Linked DNA regions of Tautonia marina. The protein of the gene in region 2 interacts with the protein of the main gene of each other region in a pairwise test. Links are inferred from orthologs where the notes say so. Each region holds a gene or a part of one and is shown on either strand. Other genes may lie near its edges. The genes, in order: eno and rpe.

Region 1 (11,106 bases), on a different replicon or contig from region 2:
CTGCGGGCATCATTTCCGATGGCGACCACTTCGACCCCTCGCCCGGGGTCGGCTCGCGCGGAACCCGGGGTAACTGGCGTTTGGCGGGACGATGCCGAAGGCGAGAGGATGTCCCGCCCCGGTCCGTCTCCCGCATTGCCAAGGATGGCTTTAACCCTGCCACGGCGATCCCAGCGCCAATTCATTACCGAAGAGGAACTTGGAGATCGCTCGCATGATCTTCGACTCGTTGGCTGGCCGCCTGGGTCGGGCCTCGAATTGCACCTCTCTCAGTCCTTCCAGGTATCGTTGCGGGGTGGGGTCGGGCATCCCGGCGCGATCGGGGATGAAGTACAGTTCGTGCCAGGAGAACTTCGGCTTGTACCCGAAGAAGGACAAGCCCAGGAGTTCTCGAGTGAAGACGCGTGGTCCCCACGGTTCGAAGAAAATCGACCTGTTTGAATTGAAGAATTGTTTCCAGGTGTCGTCGCACATTTGTGATCGTCCATGTCGGTTGATGACGCCCTGCTGAGCTTTGTTTGAATACGTTGCGAACAGTTTCCGCCATGCCGCTTGTTCCTCGGGGATCAAGCCCAGCCTGAAGATCTGGCCCGAGGTGATTCCCCCGAGGATCAAGGCGTCATTCAGGATGGGGGTCCAGTTCTGTTCGCTCAGGATGCTCCCCCCCAGGGTGACCGGGGAGGCCAGCCGCGCGGCGGTCTGCTGCTTCAGTTGATCCCGCTCCTGTCGCAGTTCCGGGGTGTTCGCCGAGCGTTCGAGGAACCTCGGATTCAAGACCCCGGCACCATCCTTCGGGAACCTGGCCCGTAAGGCCCGCGTCTGCCGCTCGTTCTGCACGATCCTCCCCGTCACCCTGTCCTGGATCCCGTTGGCCCCGGTCACCCCGAAGTTCTTGATGAGCTGGATGTTCATGCGGATTGCTGTCCCGCCCAGGATCGTCATCTTCAGCTTGTTGGTGGCCGTGGCGGCGTACAGGTTCCACGCGGCCTCGATGTACTCCTCCATCATCTCGTCATCGTTCCAGCTTCCCGGATTCCATTTGCCGACCCAGGCGTTGTCGTCCCGATACTGCTGCTTGAGGTCATCCAACTGGGCCTTGAAGTTGTCCTCGGAAAGCATGTGCTCGCTCCGGTTGTTAGGCGTCTCGTCCGAGGTTCGCCGATGCACTGCGGATCCATCGCGGTTGCACGCCGAGAGGCGACCGGAGGTCTCGACTCGAAGACGGGGGCGTCCGCAGTCGGGTTCGCGGATCGGCTCGAAAGGGATGGCGACTGGGCCGGGGCTCGCGGTTCGTCGGGGTTGGCCATCCTGTCCAAGACGCCGATTGGCGGTCACCGGCTCGCGAATGATGCTCACGCCGGGTGAAGGCGGCCGACAGCCACGGTCTCGGTATGCTAACCCCGTCTCCGAGTCGAAACCAGACTCGGCTTGCTGGGACCGGCTCGTCAGGACGCGACCAGGAGATGCTGACGGTTGATCTTCCTGCAAGAACGTATGCCGAGTGGCCAGGACAGCGCGTGGAGAATGTTGGATCAATTGTTGACATGCGGGTACGCGACGCCTTTGGGGAGGCGTTGGTCATGAGGAATCGGCCTCGAAGGATGTTCAAGCCCAAGTGTCATCCGCTCATGCCTTACGCGGTGGCGACTTCCCGATGGAGCATTGATTGGCAGGATCGTATCAGGGACCATTCCCATCGAGGGGGAAGCGCCCGGAGCGCTGATGTTCTTCATGAAAGGAACGCAAAGGAGATTATAGATGCCCGGACATCGAATCTTTGCGATGCCGTTTGCGGGGGTGTATCCCCGGTATGTCGAGAAGGCCATGCGCAAGGGACGCACGAAGGAGGAGGTGGACCAGATCATCTGCTGGCTGACCGGCTATGACGAGGCGGGGCTGCTCCATCAGATCGAACAGAAGACGGATTTCGAAACGTTCTTTGCTCAGGCGCCGGCAATGAATCCCAATCGTGCGCTCATCAAAGGGGTCGTCTGTGGCGTCCGCGTTGAAGAGGTGGAGGATCCGTTGATGCAGGCGATTCGCCAACTGGATAAGCTCGTGGATGAGCTGGCCAAGGGAAAGGCGATGGAGAAGATCCTTCGCGCGTGAGGATTGCGGCGGGTGGCCGGGGCAGAGCGAGTCTTCGAGCGTGCCCCGGTGAGAGCAGGTGTTGCGGGGCGGGGCACGAAGTCGTTGCTTCGGCCACCCGCCCGATCGGCCGAAGGGTGATGGGACAAGGCCGCCACATGATGGCAACGTCGAGGTGCCCGGGATCAACTCGGTCGAGTCCGGGGAGCAGGGGGAGGATCGAGTTCCTCTCGGGAAGGCGGAGCGCGGTGCCGTGACATCGGAAATCGGGACGAGCGGACCGGCCACGCCCTGGCGGTTGATCGACGTGATGGTGATGATCGCGGCGGTCGCGCTGGGGTGTCAGGCCGCGATGATCCTGTCGCCGCGGGGGCCGACCACGGTCGGGGATCTCGTGGGAGGGGGGGGGACGCTCTCGGCGATTGACTGGGTCGAAGTGGTGGTGGATGTCGGCCTGTACTCGTTGCCGTTCGGGATGACGGTGACGCTCGGCCACCTCGTCCTGCTGGCGATCCGGCCGGCCGAGACGCGGCGGGCCTATTGCGGGACGCGCTCCGGGAAGGCCCAGGTGGTGAGCTCGGTGGTTGTGGCGTGGATCTACCTGAGTGGATGCGTTGTTTACGTCATCGACCAGGTCTTCAAGATTCATTCCCTCAACGTCATTTACAGTCTCTGGACATTCAGCATCATCCTTTCACCGCCAGTGCTGGGGATCGGCTTTCTCGTGGCGCTGGTCGGGCGTTCCGGAGACGGGGCGGGCGGGCTTGGCCGGCTCGGTAAGGCGATCGCGGCATACTGGGTCATCGTCATTCCGATGTTCGCCTACGCCTTGATCTTTTTGTCAGATTAGCGCGGTGTTCGTTTGCATGGAGCGTCTCTGCCGGAACGGGGGACGGGCACCTCGAAGACGCGGAGCCAGTCCCCCGTTCCTGACACGCAACAGTCACGCGGAAACAGCGCTCGCCTTCCCTGTCGTCGTTCGGGACCGGAGAGGGAACAGAGATCGGACAGATTGCATGAACGCCGGTGTCGATCGGTGGAGGGGGGATGGCCCGAACCACGCGGCGAGCGTTACCGTCCGAGAACCACGCCGTAATCGTAGAGTTCGTCGATCTGCTGCTCAGTAAAGCGATCAATGCGTTTCTTTTCGGTGAAGCGAGCGATCGAGCAGCTGAGCAGATAGCGCGATTTGGCACTGAGGCCGGCGATGGGAATCAGCGGGTTGCGCGACCGGTGGATGCAACGTCCGCCATCCCACTCTTCGAGCTCCCCGCCGGGGCCGACTCGGATCTCGTACATCGACGAACGGCGCACGGTTTCGCGGCCTTCGTTGGGGCCAATCTGGTGGCTCTGCGTGATGTGTCCGTACTCATTGGGCCCCTGGGCCGGACTGGTCAGGAAGTAGACGGTGGGATTCTGGTCGATCTGACCGGTGTAGCCGATGATGTTCTCGACGATGTAGAAATCGGCGCGATCGTTCATCTCGATCTCCCAGGAGGGTTGATCCCCGGGCGGCCGGGACAATCTGTTGGGGATGTTCGATCGATCATTTCCTAGACGACAACAGACGCGAATCTCTTCGGTTGAGGGGAGCATTTCCCCGATGAACCGCGCCGAAGGGGGGCCGGATCGGCGCGAGATCCTACCATGGCCTTGCTCAGCGAGCCCCCCCTCAGGCGATCGGCCGAGGCGGGTGACCTCCCGCTGAGTGTTGGTCTCGTGCGAGCGCGAGATGGTGCGATTGGCGTGGAGTGCGGGCGGGGCGGGGCGTGTTGAAAAGGGGGGGAGGCTCATTTAGAGTGAGTCGGCAGACAAAAGCGTTCTGGAGGAGCAAACGATGCCGATTCATGTGCAAGCGTTGTCCCGAAGAGGGTTTCTGGCGGGCAGCGCGGCGGCGGTGGCCGGATTGGCGGTGGGGAGAGGGGCGATCGGGGCGGAGTGGGACGCGAATCGGTTTGCGTTGCTGTCGGATACGCACATCCCGAGTCGGCCGGAGATCGAGGCCCGAGGGGTGAACATGACCCGCAACTTGCAGCGGGTGGTGGGCGAGCTGCTGGCTCTGGAGCAGAAGCCGGCGGGGGTGATTCTGAACGGCGATTGCGCGTATTTGAAAGGGCTGCCCGAGGATTACGCGAACCTGGCCTCGTGTGTCGAGCCGATGGCCGGAGGCGGGCTGGACCTGCACGTGACGATGGGGAACCACGATGATCGCGGGCCGCTCTACGACGCTTTGGTGATGCAGAAGCCGGATCGGGTGGTGGTCGCGTCGAAGCATGTGAGCGTGATCGAGTCGGAACACGCCAATCTGTTCTTGCTCGATACGTTGTTTGAGGTGGACGTGGTGACGGGGGAGCTGGGGCAGGAGCAGCTGGCGTGGTTGGCCGAGGAACTGGATCGGCGGAGCGAGAAACCGGCGATCCTCTTTGCGCACCATAACCCGCAGTTTACGCCGCCGGAGGAAGGAACACGGTGGTCGGGCATTCAGGATACGGCGGCCTTTTTTGAGCTGATCGCGGCGAGGCCGCAGGTCAAGGCGTATGTGTACGGGCATACGCATCGGTGGTCGATCGGGCGGAGGGACGGGCTGTACCTCATCAACCTGCCGCCGGTGGCGTATCTGTTCGAGGACGGGTTGCCGAACGGTTGGGTTGATGCGCACCTGAGGGCCGGAGGGATGACGCTGGAGTTGCGGGCGATCGACCCGAACCACCCGCAGCACGGGCAAGGCGTGGCCCTGGAGTGGGCGTGATGGGCGGGGGGAGGGAATCGGGCTGTTGAATTTTCGAGAGGGTCAAGACGGCGGGGTGCCGCGCCGATAACCATAGAGCCCGGCGGCGATGGTTGACGTCGCGACGAGGCGGCACACGAGCCCGCCCGCCGGGGAGTCTTGGGGAAGTGGTCGTGATTGTCTGGTCAATCCGAGGCAGTCGTGACACAATATGCAGCCCGCACGCGACCGCATGCGGGCCGTGATCTGGGGACAGGTCCCGGCCCGCGTGCGTTCGCCACAGGTTGCGAATGCCCCCAAGAACTGGCACCTGGGATGCTCCACCGCGCGGCGGCCCCCGACTCTCGGTCTGGGGACCACTCCCAATTGGCCCACCCGAAGAACATCATGCGGGAGTTGGGGGCCGTTTCGCGCACTGAGTCGCCTGGAACACCGTCGGGATCGCGGGGGGAAGCTGAGCGTCGAGGCTTGATCTCGCCCATCAGTTTCGATCGCTCCCCCCCCGCGGGTCCCCGGTGGTCTCGTCTCGGCAACCCCGGGCCGGATGTCCCCCGCGTCCTGACCGACGCGGAGGAGCAGACGGGAGGCATCGCGGACGAGCCCGGGGGGCTGGCGTGATGCTCAAGGTTAGCAACCGATGGTGGCCCGCGTCTGAGTTGCGGGGCGGATGAGGCCGTACTCAAACTTCGTGTCGCTCCGCAATCCCGGTTGGTGAGCAACCGGGGCCACCCCAGTCCTGGGACCTTGTTCGCGAAGGTCCCCGATCGTTTTGACGACGGTGAATCACCACGGATCGGCGCGTCGTCCGTTTCTTTCTCTCTGACCCTTTTTTTCTTCCAAACGAGCAAGCACCCGATGAGTACCCATACCCACAACGCGATTCCCGGCATCCGGGGGCAGAACGCCCCGAGCGGCACCGAGCCGGCGACGATCGTGGCCATCAAGGGGCGAGAGATTCTCGACTCGCGCGGCAACCCGACCGTTGAGGTGGACGTGATCCTGGCCGACGGCACGCTGGGCCGGGCGGCAGTCCCCTCGGGGGCGAGCACGGGCGAGTTCGAGGCGGTCGAGCTGCGAGACGGCGACAAAGGGCGCTACGTGGGCAAAGGGGTCCGCAAGGCGGTCGAGAACGTCAACACGCAGCTTTCGAAGGTGGTCGTCGGGCGAGACGCGGCTGATCAGGTCGGGCTCGACCGGGCGATGATCGCGGCCGACGGGACCGAGAATAAGGGGACCTTCGGCGCGAACGCGATTCTGGGCGTTTCGCTGGCCGCGGCGAAGGCGGCGGCGGCGAGCAAGGGGTTGCCGCTCTATCGCTACATCGGCGGCGCGAATGCTCGGGTCTTGCCGGTGCCGATGGCCAACGTGATCAACGGCGGCAAGCATGCCGACAACAAGATCGACTTTCAGGAATTCATGATCATGCCCGTCGGCGCGAAGAGCTACGCCGAAGGGCTCCGGATGGTCGCCGAGGTCTTCCACAGCCTGAAGTCGGTCTTGAAGAAGGCCGGGCACAACACGGCTGTGGGGGATGAGGGCGGATTTGCCCCCGACATCAGCAACGAGGAGGCGATTCCGTTCATCCTCGACGCCGTGAGCAAGGCCGGTTACACCCCCGGCCGCGACAAGGACATCGCCATTGCGCTCGACCCGGCCTGCTCGGAGTTGTTCGAGGAAGGGGGGCGCAAGGGGTACAAGTTCTGGAAGTCGGCGCCGGACAAGCTGTTCTCGGCCGAGCAGATGATCGAGCTGTTCACCGGCTGGTGCGACAAGTACCCGATCGTCTCGATCGAGGACGCGCTCGACCAGAACGACTGGGACGGCTACGCGAAGCTGACGGCGGCGCTCGGCAACCGGATTCAGATTGTCGGCGACGACTTCTTCGTGACCAACACGAAGCGGCTGAGCGAGGGGATCGCCAAGCACTGCTGCAATAGCATCCTGATCAAGGTGAACCAGATCGGCACCCTGACCGAGACGCTCGAAGCGGTGGACATGGCCACCCGCGCCGGTTACACGGCGGTGATGTCGCACCGGTCGGGCGAAACCGAAGACGCGACGATCGCCGACATTGCCGTGGCGACGAACTGCGGTCAGATCAAGACCGGCTCGGCCAGCCGATCGGACCGGATCGCCAAGTACAATCAGTTGCTCCGGATCGAGGAACAACTGGGCGAGTCGGCCGTCTTCGACCCGACCCCCTTGACCCGCCGAGGGGCCTGACCGCCCGCTCGATGAGCCCGATCGGTTAGAATGCGACGGAGGCGACGGCCCAATCTGTGGGGCGTTCGCCTCCGTCGGTCGTTTGTGGCCCCGGTCGGAAGTCAAAAGGGAGCCTGGGTGATGGCGACGCTCGTGCTCGATTCGTACGTCGAAGATCAGATCCTGGAGCAGCGGCGGGCTTCGGGGGGGGATCGGTTCGATGAGGTCTGGGACGGGGTCTATGTAATGTCGCCGCTCGCGAACAACGAACACCAACTGATCGCCACGCGGCTTTCGACGATTCTTCAGGTGATTTTGAATTTTGGAGAGCGAGGGCTGGTGTTCGCCGGGGTGAATGTCAGTGATCGTGATGACGGTTGGAAGCAGAATTACCGCTGCCCCGATGTGGCCGTCTTCCTGAACGGCACGTCGGCGATCAACCGGGAGTCGCACTGGCTGGGGGGGCCGGATTTCGCGGTGGAGGTGGCGAGCCAGGGGGATCGGTCGCGGGAGAAGCTGGGGTTTTATGCGACGGTGAACACGCGGGAAGTGTTGATTGTGGACCGCGATCCGTGGGCGCTGGAGCTGTATCGGCTGGTCGAGGGCACGCTGACGCGGGTGGGGACGAGTCGGCCGGGGGATGCCGAAGCGTTGCCTAGTGAGGTGGTGCCGTTGGCGTTCCGCCTGATCGCCGCCGAGCCGAGGCCGATGATCGAGGTCGCTCGCCGAGACGAGAGGGGAGAATCGTGGCGGATCTGAGGTCAAGGGGATCAGGGCGGCCGGATCACCAGGGAGCCTGAACGATGGCAACGCTCGTGCTCGATTCGTACGTCGAAGATCAGATCCTGGAGCAGCGGCGGGCTTCGGGGGGGGATCGGTTCGATGAGGTCTGGGATGGGGTGTATGTGATGGCGCCGATGCCGAACGACGAGCATCAAGAAATTGTGATGGGTCTGTCGTTTGTCTTGCAAACGGTGGTTGGCCTGGCGGGGCTCGGGCGGGTTCGGCCAGGGGTGAACGTGAGCGATCGAGATGACGGTTGGAAGCAGAACTACCGATGCCCTGACGTCGTGGTGTTTTTGAATGGGACGTCGGCGATCAACCGGGAGACGCACTGGCTGGGGGGGCCGGATTTCGCGGTGGAGGTGGCGAGCCAGGGGGATCGGTCGCGGGAGAAGCTGGGGTTTTATGCGACGGTGAACACGCGGGAAGTGTTGATTGTGGACCGCGATCCGTGGGCGCTGGAGCTGTATCGGCTGGTCGAGGGCACGCTGACGCGGGTGGGGACGAGTCGGCCGGGGGATGCCGAAGCGTTGCCCAGTGAGGTGGTACCGCTGGCGTTTCGCCTGATCGCCGCCGAGCCGAGGCCGATGATCGAGGTCGCTCGCCGAGACGAGGCAGCGGAGTCGTGGCGGATCTGAAATCCTGACGACGGGCAGAATTCGTTTCCAATCGGATGAGCGGACGATCGAAGACCCGGACACGCAGAGTCATGGAGGAGCGGAGCCGGGGGATCGGTCTCCGTGTGCAGTGATGCGTTCGGAAAAATGAGACGACAGCGGATTTTTTTCGTGCGGCAGAACGATGGGGAACGCGTAGAATCGAGAACGTGAGATTTTGTCATAGAGACTTCTTCTGTGAATGGTCGGCCGGCCGAGGTGCTGCCTGGCCGGGAGAATGGACGCAACGATGGCGAAGCGAGCTGATCTCCGAGTGTCTGGTGCGGACACGACACTCGGCGTGACCCGTGCCGGCTACGCGGCCCCGGCGATGGCGTATGGGGACGTGATGCGCGCCGTTGTGTATGGCGACGCGATGGTCGATGGAACGTCGTCGCAGGCGGCCCAGCGCGTCGGTGCAGAGCAGGAGGTGCAGGAGGTTTCGGGGGCCTTTTGGTATGCGAGGCCCACCTTGCCGAACCGGGTGGGGGTGGTGATTCCGACCCGGAATCGGCCGCACTGGCTGCCGCACATGCTCGGCTCGCTGATGATGCAGACGCATCGGCCGGAACGTGTCCTGGTGGTGGACGACGGCGATGACGATTCGGCCGAGGAGGTGGTTGGGCGCTATCCGGGGGTGGAATACCTGCGGGCGAGGGTCGGATCGGGCCTGAGCGGCAACCCGGCGCGGAATGTCGGGATGCGAGAACTGGCCGACCTGCCGTATCTCTGCTTCCTTGATGATGATGACATGATCCCGCCGGATTACCTGGAGGTCTTGCTGGCGACGATCGCCACCGACTGCCGGGCGGCGGCGGCCTATCCTCGTTTGTGGTTCTGTGGCTCGCGTCAGGGGACGTTGAGCGTTCCGTACCATCCGGACCTGCTCGGTCGATCGAACCTGTCGGGGGTGCCGGCCCTGATCCGGACCGATGCGCTGAGTCAGGTCGGTGGCTGGCCGGTCTTCGCTCCCGATCCGAACGGCACGGTTCCTCACGACGACTGGGCGCTCTGGCGGCGGTTCCGCGACCACGGCTGGCGGATGATCCCCGCGCCGGTGGATTATTACTACTATCGCCACGACGACGGCGTTTGCCGATCGAAGGCCCGCGCCAACCACCAAAGCGAGTGGCGGCGGACGATCGACCCGACCGACCTGGTCACGCTGGCGATTCCCTGGTCGGGCCGGGAGCATTTGATCGACGCCGTGCTTGACGCGGTGGCGCGGCAGTCGTATCCGGCGTCGCAGTTGCATTTGCTCTTTTATGATAATTCGGGATCGGAAGCGGTGGGGAAGCGGCTGCGTCGGTGGTTGCTGGAGCAGGACGGCTATGCCGGGCACTCGTACCACCGCGACCCGAGGCCGGCGGTGGCGGGGCTGTCGGCCTCGGAGCTGGCCGATGCGCCGCTGGACGAAGGGGAGCAGGGGCGTCGGCGGCATGGCCGGGCCGTGAACCACCGAGTGGGAGCGATCTGGAACCGGATCGGGCAACTGGCCCAGACCGACCTCATCTGGTGTCTGGAAGATGATGTGATTCCCCCGGCCGATGCGCTCGATCGGTTGCTCGATCGGATGGGGCCGACGGTCGATGGAGTGACGGCGAACTATCGCTCTCGGGTGGTTCCGGGGTGCAGCGTGGCCTGGCGATACACGAACCTGGAGACGGGGGAGCTGGTCCACCTGGAAGGGGGGGCGGGCCTGGAGCCGATCGGGGGAACGGGCCTCGGGTGTGCGTTGGTGCGTCGCGGGGTGTTTCGGGAGGGGCCCGCACGGTCGGGCGGCGAGGCGGTCGGGTACGATTGCAATCTGTGGCTGGATGTGGCGCGACGGGGCGGAACGGTGTTGATTGATTGGGAATTGCGGTGTGAGCATCGGATCGGTCGTTGGGAAGGTCGGGAAGGTGTCGCAGCCCTCGAAGGTTCGAGGGAAATGGTCTGAGGCATCGGGTCCGCCGGCGTGCCGTGGTGAGGATGGGACCTCCCGGCATCGGTTGGCGATTGTGGGAGTGATGATCTCATGTCGAGCAACACCCCGAACCCGCACCTTGAGCCAACAGCACGTGATTCGGCGGTCGGTGGTCGCCGCAAGGCTCCGCCTCCTCCTCCGCGTCCTGCCAACTCGGTGCAGCCGACGGAGCCGGGGACCGAGGTCGGCGAGACCATGCCGATGTCGGCGATTGATGTGAGGAATGCCGCCCGAGCCGACGAGACGATCCGGCTGCAGCCCGACTCGGCCCCCGATCCAACGGTCCCGGTGGCGATCGACCGGGTGATCGCGGGTCGGTACTGCCTGGAGCGCGAGCTGGGCAGGGGGGGCTTCGGGGTCGTGATGCTGGCGTACGATCGGGAATTGCAGCGGCAGGTGGCGATCAAGATCGCGCGGCGGACCTCGGACCTGAGCATCGACTCGTTGATGGAAGAAGGCCGCAAGGTTGCGCAGCTCGATCACCCGAATATCGTTCCAGTGTATGACTGCGGATACTTGGATCAAAAGACGGTTTTTATCGTCTCGAAGTACGTGGACGGGGGGAGCCTTTCGAGCCAGCTTGCCCTGCGACGGCTGCCGGTCGACGAGGTGGTGGCCATCGGCGGGCAGGTGGCCGAGGCGCTGGCCCATGCGCACGAGAAGGGGTTCATCCACCGCGATCT
Region 2 (11,010 bases):
CTGGCCGACGACCTCCGAGCGATCGGCCTTCGAGTGCCCATTGCCGGCTCCTCTCACTTCCGCCGAGAGCCTGAGTTTGCCGCGGCTCAGCGGGCCGAAGGCCTCACACTCATCGACGATCGATTGTTCTGGCAACCCCCTCGGTTCGCCGCACCCGAGCTCCGTTCGTTGATCCGACGCCCGACCGATGAACTCACGTCCCTGGCCAATGCCAAGAGTGCTCCCGATCGACCGTACGTGGTCGGCCAGTATGCCTCGTATACCGAAGGGGCCTGGGCCCTACCGTTTGAGGGTCCGGATCTCCTCCTGGTCAGCGCTCTGGCCAGGGCCGAAGGGTGGGATGCCCTGGTCCGCCGGGCAGTCAGTCGCCTGCCGGACCCCTGGGGAGCGGCGGCTTCGGGCACCGGGGGTGGTCAGGATGTCTTCGTCCTGCCCGGCGTTGTCAACGGAAACCCGCAAGTCTTTGGCCTGCTTCCCCACGCCTCGGCGCTGCTGCTCCGAAACACCGCCAGGGCCGACACCTCAGGGATGCCCGGAACCTGGGACCATCGCATAGGTCGCTTCACCATCGATGCTCCTCACACCATCGGCGTGGCCGGGCTGCTTCAGGGAGCCGCCGCCTCTCGCGACGGCCTCTCGATTCGATCCGAGGATGCCCTGGGAGCCGTCGTCGTCTCGACCGTCTTGGGCAAGCCGATCGCCGAGGCCGATCGGTTCCTCATCACCGCGGTGGCTCGCGTGCAACCGACCGGACTGACCTGGGTCGATCACTGGAAACGCGAGGTGGCTGATCCCGGGCGTCCCCCGCTCCGAGTCGAGCCGATTCGGGCCTCAATCACCTGGAATCGAGACGATCCGGTGACCCTCTTCGCCCTAGACAGCGCCGGGCGTCGCATCGGAGAAGTCAAGGGAGCCGCCACCAGCAACGGCCTTCGATTTGTGCTCGATCGCCGGGAGGGTTACCTTCACTGGGAGCTCGCCGTCGGTTCGCCCTGAGTGGGGCGAGGCAGTCGGGCTTCATGGAATGTGTGTTCGAAAGTGATGCTGATGTCTCGGATGCTCGTCACCGGCGCGGCCGGTTTCATCGGCTCGCATCTGGTCGACCGCTTGCTCGACGACGGGGTCGAGGTGATCGGGGTCGACAACTTCGATTCGTTCTACGATCCCCGTCTGAAGCGTCGCAATCTCGACCAGGCCCAGAGCCACCCTGGCTTTCGGCTGGTCGAACTGGACCTGCGCGATGCCGAGGCCGCCTCCCGGCTCGTCCGGGAGACGCACCCCGAGGTGATCTTCCACCTCGCCGCCCGGGCGGGGGTCCGGCCGAGCATCGAGCAACCCCTGCTCTATACGGAAGTCAACGTCTCCGCCACGACCACACTGCTGGAAGCCGCCCGACAGCTCGACCCCATGCCCCGGTTCGTCTTCGCGTCCAGCTCCAGCGTCTACGGAGATCGACCCGATGCGCCCTTCCATGAAGACGACCGCGTGGACACGCCCATCAGCCCCTACGCGGCGACCAAGAAAGCCTGTGAACTGATCGCCCACACCTTCCACCACCTCTACGACTTGCCCGTGACCGGGCTCCGATTCTTCACCGCCTACGGCCCCAGGAACCGCCCCGACCTGGCGATCTCCAAGTTTGCCCACCTCATCGAGCAAGATCGCCCCATCCCCATGTTCGGCGACGGCACGACCCGACGGGACTATACCTTCGTTGGCGACATTGTGGATGGAGTCATTCGAGCCGCCGACAAATGCAAAAAACACCACATCTACAATCTTGGTCACTCCGAGCCGATTGAGCTGCGTGAGATGATTGCGGCGCTTGGCCGCGCGCTCGGTAAGGAACCGATCATCGACCGACAACCCGAGCAACCGGGCGATGTGCGACAAACCTTCGCCGACATTTCCCGCGCTCGAACCGAACTGGGTTACGATCCCTCGACCCCTTTCGAGGTCGGGCTCGCCCAATTCGTTTCCTGGTTTCGGTCTGTTTGAAACCGGGTGCTTCCTGTGATTTACTCGTCGGCACATCCCAGGGCGAACAGGACTCCGTCCACGTCTGCGAGGTCTTCCAGGAAGGTCGATTCACCCACCCACACCCCTTTGGTGTGACGGTGGCCGATCGCAATGCTTCGAAGTCCCGCCGCTCGGGCCGAGGCCAGCCCTGCCGCCGAATCTTCGAGCACCACGGCCTCCTGACGGGCCACTCCCAACCGTTCCAGAGCCGTGCGGTAAGGCTCGGGGTCCGGCTTGGTCCGTGTCACGTCTTCCTTCGACACCACCGTGCTGAATGCACCGGCAATCCCACCTGATCGGAGCACGCTGTCGACATCCTCACGCCTTGCCGAGGTGACGACCGCCAGCACCACCTGATGTTCGAGCCGTCGCACCAGTTCGGCGACTCCGGGATAGAGGCGGGGTTCATCCCCCAGCATCGCCGCGGCCAGCTCCTGCTTGCGACCCACCCAACCCTCGATCGCGGCGTCTTCGATCTTCTTGGCCGTGAGAATCTCGGTCAAGAAGGCGCGGTCGTCGATCTCGGCGGCGCGGGAGCATTGCTCGGGAGTGACCTCCAGCCCCATCACGGCGAAGATCCGCTCCCAGGATGCCACATGAACATTCTCAGTGTCGGCGAGAACACCATCGAAATCGAAGAGGACAGCGCGGGGCCTTGGCATCAGACTCGCCTGCGGTCAATGAATCGGGCGGAGCGGGAAACGTCTGCGCGGAGATTCCCCGAACGGTCGCGGCCAGGGCGGTTTGATCGTCATCCTCACGCCTTGAGCCCGGTGATCGTCGTCAGGGGGTCACGTAGTTGAGCAGTTGAGCAAGTGTGCTCCGCAGGTCATGACGGTGAACGATTCGGTCGATGAACCCGTGCTCGAGCAGAAACTCGCTCCGCTGGAATCCTTCGGGAAGCTTCACCCGGACCGTCTGCTGAATGACCTTCGGGCCGGCAAAGCCGATCAGGGCCTTTGGCTCGGCGAGGATCACGTCCCCCAGGCTGGCGAAGCTGGCGGCTACGCCCCCCATCGTCGGGTGGGTCAGTACGCTGATGAAAAAGCCCCCGGCGGCATGATAACGTGCCAGGGCGGCAGAGGTCTTGGCCATCTGCATCAGGGAGAAAATTCCCTCGTGCATCCGAGCCCCGCCACCGGAGCCGGAGACGATGACCAGCGGGAGCTTCAGACGGGTGGCTTCCTCGATCGCCCGGGTGATCTTCTCCCCGACGACCGAGCCCATGCTGCCCATGATGAACCCGGAATCCGTGATCCCGAAGACGGTCCGGATCCCCTTGATGAATCCTTGACCCACCACGGCGGCCTCGGTCAGACCCGTTCGGCGCTGTTCGGCCTCGACTCGGGTCGGGTAGGGCCGACGGTCGTTGAAGCCCAGGGGGTCACCAGGGCGAAGGTTGGGGAACCATTCCTCGAAGGTGTCTGTGTCGAGCAGGTCGGCGATCCGATCGCGGGCCGATCGGGTGAAGTGGTGATTGCACTGGGGGCAGACGTGGCGGTTGCGCTCGACTTCCTTCCGGAAGAGGGTTGCCGAACAGCCGTCGCAGCGCATCCAGACCCCTTCGGGGACCTTCTTGCTGACGGCGGGCAAGGGGACGGCGTCGGTCGAAGAACTGCGGTTGGAGGCCATGGGCGGAGTCGCTCCGGTGGGGGCGACGGCCGGGCTGGGGCTCCGGACATCGGCATGAGGGGTGGTGAGTTGTTCCATCAATCTCGAGCTCGCGGGGAAGGGAAACGAAAGAAGTCGGGACCCTGTCGGAATCTTAAGGGTCGCCTCGACTTAGGGGGGTGATCGATCCTGTCGGCCCTCTGCGACGACTTCAATGCGTTCAAAATCGCCCGTCGGGACCGGTTCGAGCAAGAGGACATTCTCATCGCGTCTGAGGAAGCAGGAGACAAGCCGGGCGATCGGCTCGGCCACAACGAGACCGATGGCCTCGTCTCGGTGTTTGCGAAGGATCGGGCGAAGGGCCGTGGTGATTCGGGCCAGGGCGGTTTCCACGGGCTCTCCCTGAGGAGGGCAGACCGTTCGAGGGTCTTCCTGCCACTGGCGGAACAGTTTGAGATTGCGTCGGCGGATCTCGTCGATCTGCAAGCCTTGCCAGAGTCCCTGGTCGAGGTTCCGAAGCTCGTCGAGCCGACGGACCCGCAGGCCCAGGGCTCGTCCGACGGTCTCGGCGGTTCGCACCACGCTTTCTCCGGGGCCGCAATACAGCGCAGAGATGGCCACGCCGTTTCCCGCGAGCCGATCGGCCAGTTCGGCGACCTCGGCACGGCCTCGGTCGCTCAGCGGGACGTCGAGGATGCCCTGGACCCGGTTTTGCTCGTCGTAGACCGTGGCACCCGGTCGAATCAGAAGCACCTGTGTCATTCGAGTGACGGGTGAGCCGCCCCGCCCGGGACGCCCCCGCCTCGTTCGAGTCCACGACGAGCCGCCTCGGCCACCTCGCCCAGCGACGCCGCGTAATTGCCATCGGGTCGATAGGTGGCTGAACCGACGACCAGCTGAGTTGCGCCGGCGGCTGTCGCCCGGTCGGCCGTCGAGGCATTGATCCCGCCGTCGATGGCGATCCGCAGGCTCGGCCGAGCCTGGCGGATCGCCCGAACTTTTTCCAGGACATGATCCTGAAACGATTGGCCCCCGAAGCCGGGCATGACACTCATGACCAGCACCGAGTCGATCGCATCGAGATACGGCTCAACCGCCGTCCAGGGGGTCGGCGGGTTGATCACCAGTCCGGCCCGGCACCCTTGCTGCTGGATCTGCCGGAGCAAGTCGGCGGGAGATGGCACCGCCTCGGCATGAATCAGGAGGCTATCGGCCCCGGCCGCAACAAAGGCGTCGAGAAAATCGGCCGGATTGCTCATCATCAGGTGGACATCGAACGGAAGCGAGGTCACCTTACGCCAGTCGGCCACGACGGGAGGCCCGTAGCTGAGGTTTGGCACGAAATGCCCGTCCATCACGTCAAGGTGCAGCGCGACCACCCCGGCAGCCTCAAGGGCGGCGATCTCCTGGCCCACCCTGGCAAAATCGCAATCCAGAAGCGACGGCGTGATCACGGGCGCGGACGCGCGATCCCAGACTTGCAGTCGCTCAGTTCGATCGCTCGGCATCGGATCACCTCGGGTGACCTCGGGCCTCGGAGCAATGGCCTCATCGCTCCGCCCCAGTCCGATGACCGATCCCGCTTGCTCCCGTCCGAGAGCCGGGGATCGATCGTTTCTCTATACCACTGCCTCTCGCGAAGGTCCAGAGAATCCGTCCGGTTTCCCCATTCGTGTTCTTCTCGATCTCCCGAAAATCGAGGAACGTTCGAACGCAAAGGCAGACGAACCCAACTTGCCCAGCCTTCTTGTCTTGCATTCCTTGTGCCATCGATCAGATCGCGGAGGATGCCAACCGACGACTCTGTCCGTAGCATTCACGTTCCATCGGACATCCACGGCATTCGAATCGCTCGAAAACCCCAACGCGTTTCATTTCCGAGCGGATTCGAAGCGTGAGAAACCCACGTGGAGACCAGAAGTCTTGCGCCACCCAAGGGCTGCCTTCGGATCGAGCACCGCAGCCGTGATGGATCGCAGCAGCTGGCGGTCTCCTCATGAGCCCGGAACGAGAACGGGAGCCAGGGCTCGGTGCTCGGGAAGCTGACCTGGGTGACGCTTTCCGAACACCGTTGCGTCCAGGGCCGATTCAGTCGCGATCCGGAATGACTCGCAGGGAGTTGAAGGATTTCCCTTCGAGCGCTTCGAGGAACGCACCGCCGCCGGTGGAAACGTGCGAGACCTTGTCGGCGAGGCCAAACTGTTCCACGGCCTCGGCCGTTTCGCCTCCTCCGACGGCGGTGACCGCGGGTGACGCGGCCATGGCCTCGGCAACGGCGATGGTCCCTTTGCGGAACGGCTCGTCCTCGAACTTGCCCATCGGGCCGTTCCAGACGACCGTTCCGGCGTTTCGAATGATCTCGGCGTAGGCTTCGGCGGTCTTGGGTCCGATGTCGATCCCGATCTGACCTTCGGGAAGATCCGAGCCCTCGATGACGGTCGTTTTGGCTTCGTTGGGATCGAGCGAGGTCGTCACCAGGTGGTCCTGCGGCAGGACAATCTTGTCGCCGCCGAGTTTCAAGAGGTGCTGGGCAACGTCGAGACGATCCTCCTCGCAACGGCTCATGCCGATGGAGTGCCCCTGGGCCTTGAGGAACGTGTAAGTCATCGCGCCGCCGATGAGCAGCTTGTCGACCTTCTTGAGCAGGCTCTCGATCACGCCGATCTTATCGGAAACCTTGGCCCCTCCCATCACGGCGATCATCGGGGGCTTCGGCTGGCCGAGAAGCTGGTCGAGGATCTGCAGTTCCTTCTCCACCAGGAGGCCGATGGCCCGCTGGTCGCTCGGGAATTGCTCGGGGACGGCGAGCATCGACGCCTCGTCGCGGTGGCAGGTGCCGAAGGCGTCGTTCACGTAGCAATCGGCCAGGCCGGCAAGTTGCTTGGCGAACTCGGGGTCCCCTTTCTTCTCCCCTTTGTTAAAGCGGACGTTCTCCAGGACCACGATCTCGCCGGGCTTCAGGGCGGCGCACTTGGCCTGGGCGTCGGGGCCGACCGTATCGTCGGCCTTCTGCACGGGGCGGCCGATCAACTCCTGAAGCCGGGCGGCGACCTTGTCCATCCGGAAGGCGGCGTCGGCCTCCGGGTCCCCCTTGGGACGGCCCAGGTGGCTGACGAGAATCAGCGAGCCTCCCTGGTCGAGAATGTGCGTGAGGGTCGGCAGGGCCGATCGGATCCGGCGATCGTCGGAGACCTCGCCGTCCTTCGTCTGGGGGACATTGAAATCGACCCGGACCAGCGCCTTCTTGCCCTTGAAATCCAGGTCCTTGATCGTTTGCTTGGCCAAGGTGGGTGTCCTTTAATGACTCTCGGTGTGGGATCAAGGTTGTCGGGCCGATCGATCCCGTTCGAATCGGGTCGGGACCTCGGCGCGTCGAGATCGTGTTCGGAATCGACATGAGACAACGCCCGGCCCCCCTTTACCAGGGATCGGCCGGGCGTCGTCGCGAGGAAACGTGGTGGCGAGAAGAACTCGATCGGCTCGGCTCAGAGAGCGGCCATCTTCGAGATCAGCTCGGCGGTCCGGCAGGAATAGCCCCACTCGTTATCGTACCAGGCGCAGGTCTTGAGCAGGTTCCCCTGCATGACCTGGGTCCAGTCGGGCACGAAGATGCAGGAGTGAGGGTCGGTGATCACGTCGCTGGAGACGATCGGATCGGTGACGTAGGAGATGATTCCCTTGAACGGGGCCTTCGATGCGGCCTCCTTCAGGGCATTGTTCACCTCATCGGCGGTCACATCGCGCTTCATGACCGTGGTCAGGTCAACGATGCTGCCGGTCGGCACCGGAACGCGGAGGGAGATGCCGGTCAGCTTCCCCTTGAGTTCGGGGATCACTTCGCCCACGGCCTTGGCGGCACCGGTGGTCGTCGGGATCGTGTTGATCGCGGCGGCTCGGGCGCGGTAGGGATCGCTGTGGATCTGGTCGGCCACCCGCTGGTCGTTGGTGTAGGCGTGGACGGTCGTCATCAGGCCCTTTTCGATGCCGAAGGTGTCGTTGAGCACCTTGGCGAGCGGGGCGAGGCAGTTGGTCGTGCAGGATGCGTTCGAGATAATCCGGTGGTCGGCCTTGAGCTGTTCGTCATTGACGCCGAGCACGACGGTCAGGTCGAGGGGGTCCTTCGCCGGGGCGCTGAGGACGACCCGATCGGCTCCGGCGTCGATGTGCTTCTGCAAGCCGGCCCGGTTGGTGAAGAAACCGGTCGACTCCAGGGCGATCTGGCAGTTGAGCGATTTCCAGGGCAGGTTGGCCGGATCCTTTTCCGCCAGGATCGGGATTTCCTTGCCATTGACGATGATGGCCTTCTCCGCGGCCTCGACCGTGCCGTTGAACCGGCCGTGGACGCTATCGTACTTCAGCAGGCTCGCCAGCTTCTTGGCGTCGGACAGGTCATTGATCGCGACGATCTCGAAGTCGTTGGGCCGCTCCGCCATGACGCGGAAGACCAGACGGCCGATCCGACCGAAACCGTTAATACCAACACGAACAGCCATGGAGAAAATCCCCGAGTCGTTAAGGAAACTGTCAAATAAGAGTGCAAATCGTGGGGGCGAAGATCGCAAGTGGTCATTTCGTAAGCGACTTCGACGGTATGGCGCGGATTATAGAAATTCGGGTTTCGGCCTGTCAATCCAAGCCGCGACACCGGGCCGTCCTTCCTCCCGAGCCTCGCAACACGCAACCCAGTAAAACGACTGATCGGAGCGACGCCCAGTCGCCGGGCCTCGCTCCGATCGCTTGATCTCTCAACGGAAGCGTGAGACGCACTCAAGTCAGTGCGACTTGAACCAGGACCGCTTGGGAGCCGGGGGCACGTAGTAGATCTGCACCGGGGTCGCCTGCGGCACCGCGACGGCTTGCGAGACGATCGGGGCAACGTAGGTCACCGACTGCGGTTGCACAGAGAAATACTGAACCTGAGTCTGAGATTTCCCCTGCAACTGCCCCGACGCCTGAGGCGAGGGAGTCGACCGGGACGAATCACCTTCGATCACCGTGATCTGAATCGAGGGGGAATCGCCTCGCTCGGGGGGGGCGTGCTGCTGAACCTGGACCATCGATTTCGCCACACTCCCGTAGCTCGGTACCGCAACCAGTGCTTGTTGCGTTGGGACGTGGAGCACGCTGACCTGAGCCGGTTGCGTCGGCAAGGCGTACAGGATCGAGGGGGAGGCCGCGGGCTGCGCAACGGGAACCGCGATCAACTGCCCTTTTTTTCGAAAGAGATCACCGGCGTTGGCAGATTGCTCAATGAGCCCGGGTGTCAGGAGGACGACCCCGAGCAAGGTCAGGCACCGGACACTGATCGAGGACAACCTCATGGTCGTTCGCTCCGTTGACAAAGAATGACCCAATCCGTGTTCAGGTCGGAAGGCGTTTCGAGCGCGTCGAGCCAACCGATTCGAGCTTCGGGGACTCGATGGGGAGACTGTGTCAGTTCCAGGGGAAGCACCACCGGGAGTGACGGTCGGGAACACCCACCCGGATCGGCCGATCCGTCGTCGGAACCGCGATGATCGGAGGAACCGTGACCACCGGAGGTTGAACGATGACGGGAGGGTACCCAGGATCGATCACACCGGAGTGTTCGGCCAAGATCCGCTCAACCTCGTGATCGACCGCCTCAAGAAACTCCGGGGGAAGGGATTCCACGGTTCGACCGATACGGTGTGCCGCATGCTCTCGGAAAAATTTGCGGAGTGTGGTACGTCGCGTGGGCAGGTCGATCCCGGCGACGATAAGCCCCTGATCGACGGCTCTGGCCAGTCTCGCCAGTCGCTGAAACTGTTCCGGGGCCAGTTCAAACGGCTCGACGCTCGGCGGTTCCTCGGGTTCGGAAGGCTCGTCGGGCTCGGAAGGCTCGTCGGGAGTGATGGGGGTCGTCGTCTCTGGACGAAGCGCCAGCGGAATGCCCCGAGCGATCACTTCCGCCATGGCCCGGATTTGCTTCTGGGCCGAAATGGGGATGGACGCCTCGGCATCACGACGCTGAAGACTCTCCTCGAGCAGGGCCATTCCAAACTGTTCGAGCCGGTCGATCCGATCCTTGATCGCAGGCCATTCTCCCGAGATCTTCCACTCGGCGTTTTTTCGTCTGAGAAGCTCGGCAATTCCATCAAGCTCGTCTTGAAGCAAGAGGTCATCGGCAGGGTCGGCATCATTCGTTGGGTTCAGGTTCCCTCCGGCGATCCCCGACGCGAGCGCGACGACATAGTCCCGTTCCGCCTCAACCAGATCACGCGGATCGTCTGAGGGAGAGATTGCTCTGGCGGCCATCTCAATCGCCTCTTGCTCAAACGTCTTCCGCAGTGTTGCTGGATCGAGATTTGATGCCTTGAGTTGCGCGAAGCGATCCGCAAGCACCTCCGCGAGGATTGGCTGAAACGGACGCAGACGAACGGGGATGGACGAATCGTCGATCAGCAACGGCCCCTGGTCCGTTCCTGGAGCATCAGAATGCTCATCTTCCACAACGATCGAGACAAGCCGCCCGGCATCCTCTTTCAACGAGTCGGGAAGGAGCAGAAGTTGGTCGTCAGACAGACCGGTGTTCATCACGTTGTTGATGAGTTGATACGCTTCGATCAACAACCGTCCCCGCAAGGTGTCGGCGGCAATGTCGGGGTCCGCTGCCTTCAGTTCGTCGTGAACTCCCTGGAGCGTGCGGTGGATCAGATCGAACTGCTCCGGAGCAAGCGAAACCTCCTCCGGATCGACCGCGCGCTCTTGCCCCTGAGCCGCAACTTGCCCCATCGAGGCCGGCGCAACCAGACATACCAGGACGATCCAGAAGGAGGTCGGGCCGAGTCGATTCACGGGGTTCCCCCTCCCGTTCGAAATGCAATGCCCCTCACCTCACCAGGTGAGGTTAGCTAGCCGCTCCACTGGCTCAGGGAATCGGGCTCAAGGAGCGGCTCTTGTGAGCCAAACCACGCAAGTATAGCAGCCAAATTGAGCCGATGCGAATTCAAGCCGCGTGAGATCGTTTGGCCGATCCGAGCGGTCCTGGTGGAACAGGACCGCCTCCGGCGGAACCGGAGACAGGCACCGAGACGACTCGGAGCCGGTCCCCCAGTGCCTGAGCGGTCGATCACCCGCGCAAATCCCTCGATTGCGCGTTGCGCACGACAATTCCGTACGTTCCGAGTCCTGAGCGAAGGCGGTGCCGTAGATGAAGGCGATACGCCCCTGGGGCCAGATCGCATTCGATCAGGGCGTTGAGGCCGCTTGGACTGCTGCCGTGGTGGTCGTCCGCCACGACCTGCTGCCGGGCATCTCGCAGGGTGAGAACCCAGTATTCCTCCCGACTTCCCGCCGGCGTGAAGGTTTCCATGACGTAACGGCCCGGCGTTGCGATCTTGAAGCCGTAGGGAATTTCCG

What was found.
Region 1: the proteins of rpe (region 2) and eno interact in binary tests that used the Escherichia coli proteins (3 or more experiments, as listed by UniProt). The link is inferred for Tautonia marina from one-to-one orthologs.

Annotation. Positions count from the first base shown.
Region 1 is NZ_WEZF01000001.1:11,981-23,086, forward strand. What follows is about bases 4,897-7,855. They hold eno (phosphopyruvate hydratase), read left to right. Parts: upstream 4,897-5,671; coding sequence 5,672-7,039; downstream 7,040-7,855. Other genes in these bases: GA615_RS00140 (Uma2 family endonuclease), read left to right, coding at 7,160-7,777; GA615_RS00145 (Uma2 family endonuclease), read left to right, coding at 7,822-7,855. Outside these bases: GA615_RS00110 (hypothetical protein), read right to left, coding at 151-1,119; GA615_RS00115 (DUF2200 domain-containing protein), read left to right, coding at 1,759-2,109; GA615_RS00120 (hypothetical protein), read left to right, coding at 2,342-2,938; GA615_RS00125 (hypothetical protein), read right to left, coding at 3,160-3,570; GA615_RS00130 (metallophosphoesterase family protein), read left to right, coding at 3,926-4,837; more of GA615_RS00145, read left to right, coding at 7,856-8,439; GA615_RS00150 (glycosyltransferase family 2 protein), read left to right, coding at 8,708-10,396; GA615_RS00155 (protein kinase domain-containing protein), read left to right, coding at 10,475-11,106. UniProt on the Escherichia coli protein: Catalyzes the reversible conversion of 2-phosphoglycerate (2-PG) into phosphoenolpyruvate (PEP). It is essential for the degradation of carbohydrates via glycolysis.
Region 2 is NZ_WEZF01000006.1:213,848-224,857, reverse strand. Bases 3,264-6,126 are described here. They hold rpe (ribulose-phosphate 3-epimerase), read right to left. Parts: upstream 5,139-6,126; coding sequence 4,389-5,138; downstream 3,264-4,388. Other genes in these bases: GA615_RS09690 (phosphoglycerate kinase), read right to left, coding at 5,719-6,126; GA615_RS09700 (histidine phosphatase family protein), read right to left, coding at 3,802-4,392; accD (acetyl-CoA carboxylase, carboxyltransferase subunit beta), read right to left, coding at 3,264-3,729. Also shown: GA615_RS09720 (hypothetical protein), read left to right, coding at 1-996; GA615_RS09715 (GDP-mannose 4,6-dehydratase), read left to right, coding at 1,048-1,998; GA615_RS09710 (HAD family hydrolase), read right to left, coding at 2,019-2,681; more of accD, read right to left, coding at 2,803-3,263; more of GA615_RS09690, read right to left, coding at 6,127-6,915; gap (type I glyceraldehyde-3-phosphate dehydrogenase), read right to left, coding at 7,116-8,123; GA615_RS09680 (hypothetical protein), read right to left, coding at 8,403-8,951; GA615_RS27785 (hypothetical protein), read right to left, coding at 9,064-10,446; GA615_RS09670 (hypothetical protein), read right to left, coding at 10,721-11,010. UniProt on the Escherichia coli protein: Catalyzes the reversible epimerization of D-ribulose 5-phosphate to D-xylulose 5-phosphate.